2 regions of the Photobacterium sp. TY1-4 genome follow, and region 2 is predicted to be linked to the other one. Evidence: predicted binding sites of a transcription regulator. Region 2 holds the regulator's gene; the other holds the start of a gene.

Region 1 (7,882 bases), 1.6 Mb from region 2:
AGGCATGGGGGCGCTGGTGCTGATGGCACTGGAATCGTTGGCCCGTCAGGAAGGGGCCAAGCGTCTGGTGTGTAATGCCCGTGAAGATGCCATCTCCTTCTATGCCCGTAACGGGTTTATCAATCAGGGCGAACTGAGTGAAGAGCGCGGACCGGTTCGCCATCAGCAGATGATCAAGCACCTCAAGCCGCTCAGCGAAATCGTGCGCAATCCCGACTGGTGCCAGGCGCTGCAGGAGCTGTGGCAGTACCAGATCCCGATCAGTGACAAGATGGGGATCGTCATCACGCAGTATACCGGTTACCGGTTTGAAGTCAGCGCCCGCCTCAATGCCAATTTGAATCCCAGCCAGAGCATGTTTGCCGGCAGTATTTTTACCATGGCGACGCTGGCGGGATGGGGCTTTGTCTGGATGCTGCTCAAAGAGCGCAAGCTACAGGCCGATATCGTGCTGGCGGACAGCAAGATCCGCTACACCGCGCCGGTGAAGACGCGGCCCCGGGCGGTGGCTGCCGTTGAAAGCCTGCGCGGCGATCTCGACCGTCTGGCCGGTGGCCGCAAAGGCCGGGTAGTGGTGGATGTGGACATCTACAGCGGCGAGCAGCAGGCAGCCACTTTTACCGGGACCTATATGTTGTTGCCTGCACAGGAAGACAGCGACACCGACTGCTGATCCCCCTGCCAGCGCCGCTCCAGGCGCTCGCAGCCCTGCTCGGCCTTCAGCTCCAGTTGTCGGGCGCCGGGCCGGGCCAGATCCCATTGGCCACTCAGGGTGGCTGACCAATTTTCCCCTTTGATCTCGAACGGATTGATCCGGATCCGGCCGCGATCGGCTCGGAGCCGGAGCGGCGTGGCTTGCAATACGCCGGTCGACGCCCCGGGCAGTCGCTTTTCAGGCGGTGCCTTCTCAGCTAAGAGTGCTTCGGATAGCCGCCCTTGGGAGGGTCGCTCTTCCAATCTTGGCGTCTCGGATTCTTGCGCTGCGCCTGATGGCAGGCTGCTCACGGTGGCGTCTGGCCCCGGGCGCGGGACAGCTGCCAGTATCAGCGAAGGTTGTTGCCACTGGCGCCAGAGCTGGTCCTGGGTGAGTCGGCTGAGCCGGAGCTGGCGCAGGTTGGCCGTGAGTTCGCCTTCCAGGCTGTAGGCCAGGCCGGTTGGGTGCTGGCCCAGTCCCTGCGCGTCGAGCGCAACATCGAGCCGGCCATCGAACGATACCGGCAGTTGCAGCCAGCGGGGCAGGACGGCGACCGGTAGGCTGTCGCCGTTCAGGATCAGTTGCCACGGCAGGCCTTCCCGGTGCAGTGCAACCTCACCCTGAGCTTCCAGCAGGCCATGCTCAAATGACAGGGCCAGCCGGTTCAGTTGCCACTGGCCGGCCTGAGCCGTCATGTCGAGCATCGACTCCGCCACGGGAATGCCGTTGAGCCCGGCACTGCTGGCGCTGGCCGTCAGGTTTCCTTGCCACAAGCCGGGATGTCCGCGGCGTTTGAGATGCAAATCATGCCCGCTGGCATTGAGTCCGCCGAGATGAAACGGCCAGGTGGGGTCGGCGGCGGTCAATGCGGAATAGCCGATATTGAGTTCCTGCACGCTGATATCGGCGAACGGCGCGGCGAGTTGGTGCAGCGTGCTCGCCCAATCTGTCGGTAAATCCCACTGAAGATTGCGGGCGGTGAACTGATTGAGTGCCAGGAAGTCCGGGGTGATCGTCCCGTCTGTGGTGAGATAACCGCCTAACAGCCGGGTCGACAAGGCGCTCAGCTGGATCTGCTGCGGGCGGAAGTGAAGCTCCGCCAGGGGCTCGTCCAGCAATATCTCCCGCCATTGCAGACTGTCAGCGCCGAAGGACAGGGTGGCTTCCTGCTGTTGCCAAAGGGCTTCTTCGGGAGCGTATCCGTCATCAAGGCGCCATCCCCGCAGGGACAGATTGGCGCCGTTCAGGGTGAGGCCCGGCAGCTCGACACTGCTGTTGAGAATATCCAGACGCTGGAGCTCGATTTGAGGGCGCGTGGCGCTCAGGTAGTGCTGCCATTGCGCTGTGAGGTGGTTGGCCAGGGTTTGATCCTGAAAGGTCAGATCGGCCAGGCTCAGCTGGTGGATGCGCCACTGCGGGCGGACGTCGGGCGGGGCCAGATACTCGGCCTGGCCGCTCAGCGTTGCCCCGTGCCAGTGAAATGAAAAACCATGCAAAGTCCACTGATGGTCGTCACGCTGCCCGTCAATCAGGATGTTGCTGAACTCTTGTTGCTGCCAGCGAATCGACGCGGCGGCCAGCTGGACATCCCCCTGGTAGGCATAGGGGGCTGCCGGATCGCTTTGCCAGTGGTTGAGCTGGAGACGGCTGTCCGTCAGGCTCAGGGGGCCGCTGTTCCAGTTGAAATGGGTCAGGGCCAGGTGATTGGCTTCCATGGCTGGGAAGGCGGCCAGCGGCGGCGTGCCGGTCAGGGTCAGTCCGTCTATCAGCAGGGTGTCGAACGACCAGCCCGGCTGCAGCAGGCGGGTCGGGTTGAGCCAGAGCTCCAGGCGGGGCACGGTGATCGGCTCGGGGATCTGCGCATCGGCGGCGGGGAGCTGGAGTGTCAGTTCGTCGATCTGCAGATGCCAGGGATCCAAGATGTGGTAGCGCACCGACGTTGCATGGACGCGATACGGCGTCAGGGTGTTGATCAGGTGGCTGATGAGCGGCGTGGCATGTCGGGTGTGCAGCAGGGCCAGCAGAATGGTGAGCCCCAGCAGGCTGATGATGATAACCGTGGCGATGAGTTTCCCGACCAGACGCATGACACTCTCCTATAGTATGAAATCAGAGTGGCCGAAAATTGGGGTTGCTGCAAGCCGGATAGTGCCAGAACGTGGTTTAGTTTTTGTTTTATGTTTTTGTTTTATTTCAGTGACTTTTGCACCAGACATAAAAAACGCCCCTCACATGAGGGGCGCTGACATCGCTCGAGGTGTTTGTCCGTTAGTCTAGCTGAGGGCCAGCGGCAACCAGTGCGGCACCTTCTTCATTGTCGGTGTACTTGTCAAAGTTGTTGATAAAGCGCTCGGCCAGATCTTTCGCTTTGCTTTCCCACTGCAGAGGATCGGTGTAGGTATCGCGTGGGTCCAGAATGCCCGCATCGACGCCCGGCAGGGCTGCCGGGACTTCCAGGTTGAAGATCGGGATGTGCTTGGTTTCGGCCTGCTCAATCGAGCCGTCCAGGATCGCATCAATGATACCGCGGGTATCCTGAATTGAGATGCGCTTGCCGGTGCCGTTCCAGCCGGTGTTGACCAGATAGGCTTCCGCGCCGGCGGCTTCCATACGTTTCACCAGCACTTCCGCGTACTTGGTTGGGTGCAGCGTCAGGAAGGCATTGCCGAAACACGCCGAGAAGGTTGGCGTTGGCTCGGTGATCCCACGCTCGGTTCCGGCCAGTTTGGCGGTAAAGCCGGACAGGAAGTGGTACTTGGTTTGCTCTGGCGTCAGTTTCGAGACCGGTGGCAGCACGCCGAAGGCATCGGCCGACAGGAAGATCACCTTGTTGGCATGACCGCCCTTGGAGACCGGCTTGACGATGTTTTCGATGTGGTAGATCGGGTAGGAGACGCGGGTGTTCTCGGTCTTCGAGTTGTCGTTGAAGTCGATGGCACCGTCACTGCGCACGGTGACGTTTTCCAGCAGGGCATCACGACGGATCGCGTTGTAGATGTCCGGCTCGGCTTCTTTCGACAGGTTGATGGTCTTGGCGTAGCAGCCGCCTTCGAAGTTGAAGACCCCGTTATCGTCCCAGCCGTGCTCGTCATCACCAATCAGGGCACGCTTCGGATCGGTCGACAGGGTGGTTTTGCCGGTGCCGGACAGGCCGAAGAACACCGCGACGTCACCGTCTTTGCCCATGTTGGCCGAGCAGTGCATAGAGGCGATATCCTGCAGTGGCAGGAAGTAGTTCATCATGGCGAACATGCCTTTCTTCATTTCGCCGCCGTACCAGGTGCCGCCGATCAGTTGCATTTTCTCGGTCAGGTTGAACACGGTGAAGTTTTCCGAGTTCAGGCCTTGCTCCTGCCACTTATCGTTGGTGCATTTGGCGCCGTTCATGACCACGAAGTCAGGCTCGAAGGTGGCCAGCTCTTCTTCACTCGGACGGATGAACATATTTTTCACGAAATGGGCCTGCCAGGCGACTTCCGTGATCACGCGGATACACAGGCGGGTATCCGGGTTGGCACCGCAGTAGCCGTCAATGACAAACAGGCGCTTGCCGGAAAGTTGCTCGGTCACTAGTCCTTTCAGATCGTTCCAGACGGCTTGATCAATGGCCTTGTTGTCGTTTTGGCCTTGATCGGCCCACCAGAGGGTCTCTTTGGTGGTGTCATCTTTGACGATGAACTTATCTTTGGGTGAACGGCCGGTGAAAATACCGGTATCCACAGCCACGGCGCCCAGTTCAGTAACAATCCCTTTCTCGTAGCCTTCCAGCCCCGGTTTCGTCTCTTCTTCGAACAGCAGTTCATAAGACGGGTTGCGAACAATTTCGGTAACATTGGTGATACCGTATTGAGATAGATCCATATTTTTTGCAACCTTTTTTTCGACGTTCATGACGGTCATAGGTGCTCCTTGGGTAAGATGTTGTTTAACTGTTGACCATGCTAGCAACCCTAAAGGGGTAATTCAGGGAGGTTTATCAAAAAATAACCACTTTAAAGTTACGGATTAGTAAAAGTTATTATTGTCTTTGAGTGGGGATTTTACCGTGTTGTGAAACGTTTGCGCTAGGGCTTCGGATTAATATTTCTATTGAAAAAAGCGGGACTTAAGGCGTAGTTGAATTTCAGGGGGGCGGGAGAAACTGTGCTTCAGTTAAAAGAAAAGCCGGCAGAATGCCGGCTCCTGTAATTCACTTTCAGGGTTATTACGAAAGAATAATTAATGTACCTGATTTGATGGACTGGTTGCTGCATTTTTGAACAGCGCTGCCACGTCAACGCTGTCAAAGGCGTAGGTGGTGCCGCAGTAGTCACAGTGCAGGGCAATTTGACCTTCTTCGGCCACAATCCGCTCCACTTCGTCTCGCTCAATCGAGCAGATGGCCGAGGCGCTGCGCTCGCGGGAGCAACCGCAGTGGAAGGATACAGCTTGCGGATCAAACAGCTTCACGGTTTCCTGGTGGTACAGGCGGTACAACACGTCCTGGGCCGGCAGGGTGAACAACTCGTCGTCCTTCACGGTTTCGGTCAGTTGCTCCAGGTGCTCGAAGTCGGTGTCGTGGCCCTGGCCGTCCGGCAGGATTTGCAGCAGCATGCCTGCCGCTTTGGCCTGACCCTCGACTTCGCCGGTGCGCAGCCAGATGCGGGTTTTCAGCTGCTCGGAGCTGGCAAAGTAATTTTCCAGGCAGGCTGCCAGGTTGTCCCCTTCCAGGCCAACCACGCCCTGGTAGCGCTCACCCTGGTTCGGGGTAATGGTGATCACCATGTGACCTTTGCCGATCAGATCGGTGATGGTTCCGGCAGGAACGTCGCCGTCCCAGCGCGCCACACCACGCATTTGCTGGTTGTGGTCGCCATTGATCACGGCGAGTTTCACCGGACCGTCTCCTTGCAGTTGCACGGTGATCGAGCCTTCAAATTTCAGGGTTGCCGTCAGCAGGCTGGTGGCCACAAGCAGTTCACCCAACAGGTGCTGGATCGGTGCCGGGTATTCCTTGCTGGAAATGATTTGCTGATAAGTGTCGCTCAGCTGAACGAGCTCACCACGTACAGATACACCGTCAAACAGGTAACGGTACAGACTATCGTTTGTCATTTTACTTTCTACTCCAGCAGGTAAAATCAGTTACTGCTTTTAAACTTAATTATATCGCGCCGCTGTTTTTTATCAGGGCGCTTGTCGGGACTTGGGCTGTGATAGGCATTGAGTTTGCGCATTTGGGCCTGGGCTTCGCGTTGCTCGATGCTCTGCGCTGTTTCCTGGTACAGGGTTTGCGCTTCCGGGGCCCCCCGGCGGGTGCCGGACAGTTTCATGATGGTGACAGTTTTTTCATCATTGCCTTGTCGCAGGCGCACTTCGGCGCCGACTTCCACCAGTTTGCTGGGTTTGGAACGTTGGCCGTTATAGTGCACCTTGCCACCGTCGATCATCGTGCGGGCGATTGAGCGGGTTTTGTAAAACCGTGCCGCCCACAGCCATTTGTCGAGGCGAACCTGGCTGGTGTCGGAATCAGGGGATTGCTGGCCCATAACGTGCTCCTTCTCCCAAAGGGGGACTAAAAATACCATATTGCGATGACAGCGTCAGCCTTACTTAATGGTGCCGGGTCGGTGCAATTTCAACGCTCGGGAGGGAATAATTGACAGCCTCTGTCTAGTCTATTGATAGTAGATATGTTTTTTACGTGATCTGTTTTGATATATTTAGTCTTTTTACGATGAAAAAACTGCTGTATTTTTCTCGAAACGGTATGCTATCTGATTCGGGCGCCCAAACGGCACTCGTTCGGCTAACAGCAACAGGAAGATGGTTGAGCAATGGTTGCAGCAAATTGGTTGGAAACGCTTCAGGCTAAGCGGCCGATGTCAGTGGCGACACTGACCCGGATTGCCACATGGCTGCTGGTCGTGATGCTGGCATGGATTTTAGGACGTCTGGTGTGGTCGTTGATGCAGCCTACGGCCGCGCCGGCGATCTGGCAGGCGAAACCCGTCGCGGTCGCGCAAGCGAACCGGGAGGGTTTTCAGGTGTCTGATGTATTAGGCATGAATCTGTTTGGTCGCTATCAGCAAAATGCACCGGTGGTGGAGAAAAAACCGGTGGCTCAGGATGCGCCGGAAACCCGGCTGAGCCTGACGTTGGTTGGTGTGGTGGCCAGCACCAAACCGGGGACCAGTCTGGCGGTGATCGCCAATCGCGGTCGCCAGAATACTTATGGCTTGAATGAAGCGATTGAAGGTACCCGGGCGACCTTGCAGGCGGTGTATGTCGATCGGGTGATTATTCGCAATAGCGGCCGGGATGAAACCCTGATGCTGGACGGGGTGAAGTTCAGCAAATCCCAGCCGCAACCTCAGCCGACGTCGGCCACGACGCCGAAGCCTGCTGTGGCCAGTAATTTAAGCCAGATCAAGCAGGAGATTCTGGAGAAACCCCAGACGCTGTTCAGTTACATTCGCCTGTCGCAGGTGAAAAAAGACGGCGCGTTGGTTGGCTATCGGGTGAACCCGGGCAAAGAGCGGGCCTTGTTTGATGCGGTGGGGTTACAGCCCGATGATCTGGCGGTGAGCCTCAATGGCAATGACTTAACAGATCCGGCCGTGATGGCCCGGCTGTGGACGGAGTTGTCCGAGGCCTCTGAATTTATGTTAACGGTCGAGCGGGACGGCCAGTTACACGATATTTATATTGAGTTGCGCTAACGCACGCGACAACGAGCAGGAGTTTTTTGTGAAAAAATGGATGGGGAAAAGTGCCCTGTGGCTGGCCGGAAGTTTGCTGTGCAGCTCAGTACTTGCCAATGAATTCAGCGCCAGCTTCAAAGGAACGGATATTCAGGAATTCATTAATATTGTCGGGCGCAACTTGCAGAAAACCATCATTGTCGATCCGGCGGTGCGTGGCCAGGTTAATGTGCGCAGTTATGATTTGCTGAACGATGAGCAGTACTACCAGTTCTTCTTAAATGTGCTGTCCGTGTATGGGTTTGCCGTGGTGGAGATGGAAAACGGCGTACTCAAGGTGATCCGCGATAAAGATGCGAAAATCTCGGCCATTCCGGTGGTTGACGGCTCTGATCGTGTGCAGGGCGACGAAGTCGTCACCCGCGTGATTGCGGTCCGGAATGTCTCGGTCCGGGAGCTATCGCCGCTGCTGCGTCAGCTCAACGATAATGCCGGTGCCGGGAAC
Region 2 (7,882 bases):
GCGCTTCCAGGCCATCGGTGGATTCGGTAAAATCTTCACTGACCGGCAGGGATTTGTCGACCAGCGACCAGTTCGGCAGCGCCTGGGTAAAGGGTCCGTACAACAGGTTGTTTTCTTTCATCGAACGGAAGTTTTCACCGTTGATCCACACCAGATCGACACTGCCGTCCTGATTTTTTCCTGCCGTTTTTTCCGCCAGCAGGCGCTGTGCGGTTTCGGCAATATCGGCCACTTTGACATGCTTGAGGCTGACGCCGTACTGGCTTTGCAACTGGCGATCCGTCCAGCGCAGGTAATCGTTGATTTCCTGGCTGCCACCCCACGCATTGAAGTAAACGGTTTGCCCTCGGGCTTTGTCGACCGTTTGCTGCCACTGTTCGGCAGAGAGGGGCGCTTGGTTACTGGCGCTCGCAAATCCGGCGACCAATGACAGGGCGAACCCGGCGAGTAATTTTTTCATGAAATTAGCTGTCCCTTTCTTGTTTGAATTGGGTTTCGGATAACGTGCGTTTCGAGGTCTCGGTCCCTGCGCGGTCACGACGCATCCAGCGGTGATACTTTTCGACCCAGGCCAGCAGTGTCTGCGGGGCGTTGGCTTGTTTCCACACCCCGGCCGTATATTTGGCGGCTTCGCTCATGGTTGGATACGGGTGCACGGTGCCGAGGATCTTGTTTAAGCCTAAGCCATGTCGCATCGCCAGGGTAAATTCTGCCAGCAATTCACCGGCCCCGGTGCCGACAATTGTGGCCCCGAGAATCGTATCTTTGCCTTTGGGTGTAATGACCTTCACAAAACCGTGATCCGAACCATCGGTAATGGCCCGATCCAAATCATCCAGGTCGTAGGTGATCACATCATAATCAATGCCTTGCGATTTGGCTTCAGTTTCATTGATCCCGACCCGGGCCACTTCCGGTGCGGTGTAGGTCACCGCAGGGAGCACCGAGTAATCGGCTTTGAATTTCTTGAACTGGCCAAACAGGCCGTTGACCGCGGCATACCAGGCCTGATGCGCTGCGGCATGGGTCAGTTGGAACGGACCGGCGACATCACCGACGGCGAATATATTCGGGTACGCCGTCTGCATAAAGGCGTTGACCTGCACGGTGCCGCGTTCTGTGGTTTCGATCCCCAGTGTTTCAAGGCCGAACCCTTGCACATTGGCGACCCGGCCGAGGGCTAGCAGCAGGGCATCGAATTCAACCACCACCTGTTTTTCCTGATTCCAGTCGAGGTAAGCCCGGAATACGGGCTGCCCCTGGGCATCCTGCGTCGCTTCAAAGCGCATGGCCCGGTGGCCGAGTTTGACGTCAACGCCATCGGATTGCAGGCTCTGCAACACCAGTGTCGCGGCATCGGCATCTTCACGGACCAGCAGTTGTTCGGCCATTTCGACCAGCGTGACGTCACTGCCGAGGCGAGCAAAGCTCTGGGCCAGCTCACAGCCGATCGGGCCGCCGCCAAGCACCAGCAAGCGCTTGGGTTGGGTTTCAAGCGACCAGATGGTATCGGAAGTGTAGTAGTTGACTGCCTCTAAGCCGGGGATCGGCGGCACGAGCGGTCGGGCACCGGTGGCGATGACAATATTGCGGGTGGTGATGCGCTGGCCGTTGACCTCAACTTCCCACGGCGACAGGATCCGGGCATCGCCCTGAATACAGTTGACCCCCAGTTTTGAATAGCGCTCAACCGAGTCATGGGGCTCGACCTTGCGGATCACCGCCTGCACCCGCGCCATCACCCGGGCAAAATCGACGGTCGGGCGGTCCGTGGTGATGCCGAATTCATCGGCACGGCTGATTTCAGCCATGGTATGCGCAGCACGGATCAGTGCTTTCGACGGCACACAACCGGTATTGAGGCAATCGCCTCCCATTTTATGGCGCTCGATCAGGGTCACTTTGGCTTTGACGGCAGCAGCGATGTAGGCACTGACTAACCCGCCAGCCCCGGCACCAATCACCACCATATTCTGGTCGAACTGATTTGGGCGGGTCCAGCCGGTGTAGATCCGACGGCGGTTATACAGGTTCATCAGCCCTTTGGCCAAGAGCGGGAAAACGCCAAGTAAGGCCAGTGAGAACAATACTTGCGGGGAAATCACCCCGCTCAGGGAGTCAATTTCACCCAGTTGGGTCCCGGCATTGATATACACCATGGTGCCTGCCAGCATCCCGAGTTGGCTGATGAGGTAGAACATCCGGGTGGAAATCGGTGTCAGGCCCATCAGCAGGTTGACCAGAAAGAACGGAAACACCGGGATCAAGCGCAGGGTAAACAGATACAGCGGGCCATCTTTTTCGATGCCGGCATTGATAGGGGCCAGACGGTGGCCAAATTTGTCCTGAACCCAGTCACGCAGAATATAGCGGCTGAACAGAAAAGCCAGGGTGGCCCCGATGGAGCTGGCAAAAGAGACCAGCAGCAGGCTCCACCAGAAGCCGAACAGCGCGGCGCCCAGCAAGGTCATGATCGCTGCGCCCGGCAGCGACAGTGCGGTCACCCCAATATAAATCGCAAAGTAAATCAGGCTGGCCATGAGCGGCTGACTGGCAATCGTGTCCTGCAGGGCGAGTTGCTGTGCTTTGGCCTGCTCGAGGGTGAAGTACTGGCCGAGATCAAACACAAACCAGAGGCCGATGAGGGCGGCAACGATACTGAATAGCCCTATTTTTTTCTTATCCATGAGGTTCCCTATTTTGTGTGGTCAGCCGGCTGAGTCGCGTTCGGGTTGGCTTGCTCCGGCTGGATCGGCAGCGAGCAAAAGCCCTGCGCAGGTACATCCAGGGCGGTATTAAATTTGGCGGAGAGATTCTGGAAGGCGATCAGGGCCGTCAGTTCGACCAGCGCATCCTCGTCGTACCATTGCTGCAATGCAGAGAGCATGGCATCGGTCACCTGTTGTCCGGTGATGGTGATGGCTTCGGTATAGCCCAGTACCGCTTGCTCTTCGGCACTGAATAAGCCACTTTGTTGCCAGTGTGCCAGCGCCTTGATTTTTTCGACGGAGTCACAACGTTCGGCCAGTTTCATGCCGTTGGCATCGACACAAAATGCGCAGAGGTTGAGTTGCGATACCCGGACACAGATCAGTGAGCGAATCACCGGGGTTAATGGCGAAGATTTGCGGTCCAGGTAGCCAAAAAAGCCGGCAACCAGCCAGAACAGAGTGGGGCGTCGTCCCCATAATAAGGCCGGATTCAGAGGATGGCCGTAATGGCGCTTCTGAAGCCAGAGGAGCGGCTTGATGAGAAATGAGTAATCTTGCTTGGCTGAAATACGCACGTGTGCCTCTTAGGTTGCCAGTGGGCCACATATGCAACAAAGATAGCACGAATCGTTGCGCAGCATGCAGCTCTACCGAATGGTATGAGACAAGACCGAGCAACGGTTGGAAAACTTTCAGTTTTGAGAGAAAAAATCTTTAAATTCGTTTAGTTGAGCGAAATATAGACGGATTTGGCCTCTTGCTGCTGCGCCATATCCGGAATGGCGGGCTGGGAAACAAACAAATAACCGGACGCCAGGACCGGCAGTAAGGCAAGGGCCATGGTTTTGCCGATATGATAGTTGCGGTACCAGTATTTTTTGGCACGGATTTTAAGCAAAACGCCCCACAGCAACAGCAGGCCGTTAAACCCAGCGGTCAAGGCTAGTATTTCATCGAGCATTGAAAACGGGGCCAGTTGTTGATGGACAACAAAGACGATGATTGCTGTCGGCAGAAAGTTCAGCAGGACTAACAGGCGCATCAGTTTTGGCCATTTGCAAAACTTGTCTTTGAACATCTGATTGGATTGTCCTGGAAAAGGCTGCGAGCTGTACATGATACCTTCCTTCCGGCTGCGTTGACGCCCCAATTCTACTGAGGTCGCAAGGGATGAAAACCCTGTTGATGAATTTGTGAACAGCTTTGGGAGTGGTGTCAATCTTTGTCATTTCTTAACAGAAAAATGTCTTTCGGTTGGTACAAATTTGACAGGGCGCAGGGCATATAAATACTCCCCGTGGCGACCGACATTGAACCGCGTAGTTTGCTTCTTAAATGCTTGTTCAGGTCAGGGATGGCTTGGTTAAGGGATGGGAAGCGAAGCATGAAATAAAAAAAGAGGCGCAAGCCGCCTCTTTTTCACAATGAATCGGGAAGGGTTCAGCCGTTGAGTTTTGACAACAGCTCGGAACGACGCTGCGGTGGAATGACGGACCAGTGACGTCCGCTCACCGCGCCTTCCAGCGCCCAGAGCAAGTCGATACTGACCGTTTCCTGATGCGTTTCCTGCAGAGCTTTATAAGCGTTTAATGCACCGGCTTCGTAGAGTTCGTCGACGGTACAAATCCCTGCTTTTTTCAGCATTCGTTCGTTGGCTAAACGTAGGTTCGGCAAATCCTTGATACGGCTCGGGCCGGTCTGGCTTTTCTTTTCCTTGTCCTGTTTAGCAGCCTCAAAAGATTGTTTGGCGTGTTCGATAATTTGCTCTGGCGCATCCCACCACTCCTCAGGAATTGCGAAGTGTTTGGTGACGACCGGAAATCCACGCTTTTTGTAAACGTATGGGCTGAGTCCTGCTTGTTTAAATTGTTCTTCGTTTTCGGCATTGGCACGCAGGTGAAGTTTGTCGTTAACCACTAACGCAAACATGGTTTCGCCTGAGAAAATCCCAAAACCACCAAACATTGAACGTGATTTTACATTTTCAAAACATTGAAACAGTCGAAGAGAATCTTTAAGTACTGGTTTGTCCATGCTTCTTACTCGGTGAAAAATTTCTCGAGTCACCTAACAACAGAGCGAGGATTCAGATTAGCAAATTACGAAGAAAAGCAATGTCAGGGATTTGTCAGGATTCTGAACATGACTTCTTGCTACATCCATCGGCAACCCCGCTACCATAAGTCCACTTAGTTATTGATAAATAAGTAACTCTTAGGCCGGAGGCTTTGCGTCCCATTCTTTAGAATGGTTTGCCTTGTTCGTGACATAAACAAGCATATCTCAGAAGATATTTTTGAACTTGGTCCCATTTTTAAAAATGTGATATTGCTCCCACAAATAGATCCTAAAGCCTGCTAGCAAAAATTTAAAACTTATTAAATTTTGAACAAGTTGGTCGGGATTGGGCCAGATTTAACACGTTATGGGTCTTGATAAATTCGGGATGTAAATCTGTGGTCAGAGGATGGTCAAAATTGCAACAAAAAACCGATAGCAAGCTATCGGTTTTTTTGAAAAGAAAAATTGAAGTGTTTATGAAATCAGATGTTTAGGTTCTTGACTGATTTTCTCACGACCAATTCGGGCGCCATTTCAAAGATCCGGCGTTCATGTTGTTTGTCTTTCACCCGTGCCATCAGGATTTCAATGGCTTTCTTACCCAACCGTTGTTTCGGCTGGTGGATGGTGGTGAGCGGTGGTGAGAAGTACGGCGCTAGATCGATATTGTCATAACCGATGATGGAGATATCATCCGGCACGCGCAGACCCGCTTGCTCAAACGTACTGATCAGCGCCATTGCCATAATGTCGTTAAAGCAGAAAATCGCGGTCGGGCGCTCTTCCATGGCGATGAACTGCTTGGCAGCCGCCACGGCAGATTCACACTCAAAATCGCCTTCAATCAGCCAGTCCGGATTGACGCTCAAATTGGCTTCAGCCATGGCTTTGTGGAAGCCTTTGAGGCGCTCACGGCAGGTCAGTTTTTCACTGTGTCCGGTCAGGCAGCCAATTTTCTGGTGGCCGTGTTCAATAAAGTATTTGGTCGCGACATAGCCACCCAATTCCGCATTGTCCTGGATTTTGTCGGTGTGCGGGCTCTCCGGACCCCAGTCCATGACCACCATCGGCAGATCTTTCTGGCGCTCGAGCAGGGCCAGCAGTTTATCGTCCAGATCGGAACACATCACCAGTAATCCGTCGACCCGCTTTTCAGCCAGCATGCGCAGATAGTCACGTTGCTTTTCCAGGTTCCCTTCGGTGTTACACAGGATCAGCGTGTAGCCTTCGCCATAACAATATTCTTCAACCCCATGTACAACTTCGGCAAAGAACGGGTTGGTTGATTTGGTCACCAGCATGCCGATGGTCCGGGTGGTGTTACATTTCAGGCTTCGCGCCACAGCGCTCGGGGCATAGTTGAGCTCATCCACGGCGGCCAGCACTTTCTTCTGGGTTGCTTCTGCAACAAACCGGGTTTTATTGATCACGTGAGACACTGTTGTGGTTGAAACACCTGCCAAACGTGCAACATCTTTAATCGTTGCCATACTTATTCTTCTAATAATTCAAAGCGGGCTTGGGCCCATTTCTCTTCATTGATCTGAACAGCATTCAACAGCCGTGCACCAAACTGAATAAGTATCTGGTTTGCTTCTTGGAGTCAGGCCAGATACTTGTTCAGTTTGGCATGATGATCTGCGTTCACAGGGATCATCATGCTGTTTCATACTGCGTATAAAACGTCAAAAAGCCGCTTCTCTTCCGAGCGGCTTTCTTGTTCTTCTCGCCTTTCAGGCGTTGCATTGTGTAATCGCTTGCGATCACATTCTACTGAGTGTAGCGCACAGTGCAACGTTTCTGTATCGCAAGGTAGTAATTCTTGATAGATATCAACAAACTCACTGCAAATTTTCTCAAATTGGATGCATATCTGGTGGTGTTCTTTATGTCGGCCATCGCTTCTCCCGGAGGAAAACCGGGAGAATCGTGCTGGGGATGGTGCAGGTTAGGCAGGTTTCCTTATCCTGCGGGCAATACGACCGGGAAATCCTGGGTCGGATGTTTGCTGACGTGGACCGGCCAGCCATAGACCTGCTGGATGATGTCGGGGGTTAACGCCTGCCATGGCGTGCCATCAGCCTGCACTTTGCCTTGATTGATGATCACTAACCGATCGGCATATTGGGCGGCCAGATTGAGATCATGGATCACCACAATCACAGCCGCACCGGCCCGGGCCAGCTCCCGGGCCACTTGTAAGGTCCGGTGCTGATGCGCGAGATCCAGGGCAGAAGTCGGTTCATCAAGCATCAGGATACATTGCTCACCCGCCTGGCTGAGTTGCGTCAGCACCCGGGCTAGGTGAACCCGCTGTTTTTCACCACCGGACAGGGTGGGGTATAGGCGGTCCTGAAGTGCCAGGACATCGACCCGGCTCATGGTTTCAGTTGCCAGTGCTTGGGTGTCTTTTTTCGTCAGTTGCAGGGGTAAGCTGCCCAGCTCAACCACTTCCCGTGCAGTAAACGCAAACGTCAGGTTGCTGTGTTGCGGCAGGACCCCAAGGTGTCTGGCGAGGGTCGCCGGGGCATAGGTGTTCCGATCTTGACCGAAAAATTGTATCGTGCCGCCGCCGTCGGCTTCGCCGCACAGTACCTTCAGCAGGCTGCTTTTGCCGGCACCATTCGGACCGAGCAAAGCGGTCAGCTCGCCGCTGGCCAAACTGAGGGTGAAGTCATCAAGTAGTGTTTTGCCGCCCAGAGTCAGGTTCAGCGCACGGGCGTTAATCGCTGGTGTCGTTTGCGTCGTTGCAGAGACAGGGTTAATCGCGGTATTCATGACATTCTGCCTCGTTGTTTCATCAGCATGACAATAAAGAACGGCGCGCCGAGAATGGCGGTAATGATGCCCACCGGCAATTCCGTCGGTGCCGCCACGACTCGGGCCAGCATATCGGCTACCAGCAGTACCAGTGCGCCCAGCAGGGCAGAGAGCGGAAGCAGGACTTTATGGTTCGGGCCGCACAGCATCCGGCCCAGATGTGGGATGATGAGACCAAGAAAACCGATCACCCCGCTCAAAGAAACACAGATCCCGACGCCCGCAGCACAGAGCAGGATCAAGCGGCGTTTGAGCCGCTGGACGTTGACGCCCATATGTCGGGCTTCTGC

The links. Region 2 encodes PurR, which represses purine synthesis genes. Its sites were predicted from a motif close to TNANGNAAACGTTTNCNTNA; they were not measured.
Region 1: a site for PurR is predicted at 4,742-4,761, ahead of pckA (phosphoenolpyruvate carboxykinase (ATP)). Genes of this name have one in related genera too.

The regions. Positions count from the first base shown of each region.
Region 1 is NZ_CP099734.1:3,421,334-3,429,215, reverse strand. Features, by position in the region: gene NH461_RS15835 (bifunctional GNAT family N-acetyltransferase/hotdog fold thioesterase) at 1-673, shown strand, start outside; gene NH461_RS15830 (AsmA family protein) at 628-2,781, opposite strand; gene pckA (phosphoenolpyruvate carboxykinase (ATP)) at 2,963-4,594, opposite strand; gene hslO (Hsp33 family molecular chaperone HslO) at 4,913-5,788, opposite strand; gene hslR (ribosome-associated heat shock protein Hsp15) at 5,815-6,222, opposite strand; gene gspC (type II secretion system protein GspC) at 6,511-7,395, shown strand; gene gspD (type II secretion system secretin GspD) at 7,424-7,882, shown strand, end outside.
Region 2 is NZ_CP099734.1:1,483,921-1,491,802, forward strand. Features, by position in the region: gene NH461_RS06995 (ABC transporter substrate-binding protein) at 1-460, opposite strand, end outside; gene NH461_RS07000 (FAD-dependent oxidoreductase) at 465-2,687, opposite strand; gene NH461_RS07005 (carboxymuconolactone decarboxylase family protein) at 2,696-3,286, opposite strand; gene NH461_RS07010 (hypothetical protein) at 3,436-3,828, opposite strand; gene NH461_RS07015 (TfoX/Sxy family DNA transformation protein) at 4,152-4,745, opposite strand; cyclic di-GMP riboswitch class I at 4,873-4,978, opposite strand; gene purR (HTH-type transcriptional repressor PurR) at 5,255-6,262, opposite strand; gene NH461_RS07025 (heme ABC transporter ATP-binding protein) at 6,735-7,550, opposite strand; gene NH461_RS07030 (FecCD family ABC transporter permease) at 7,547-7,882, opposite strand, start outside.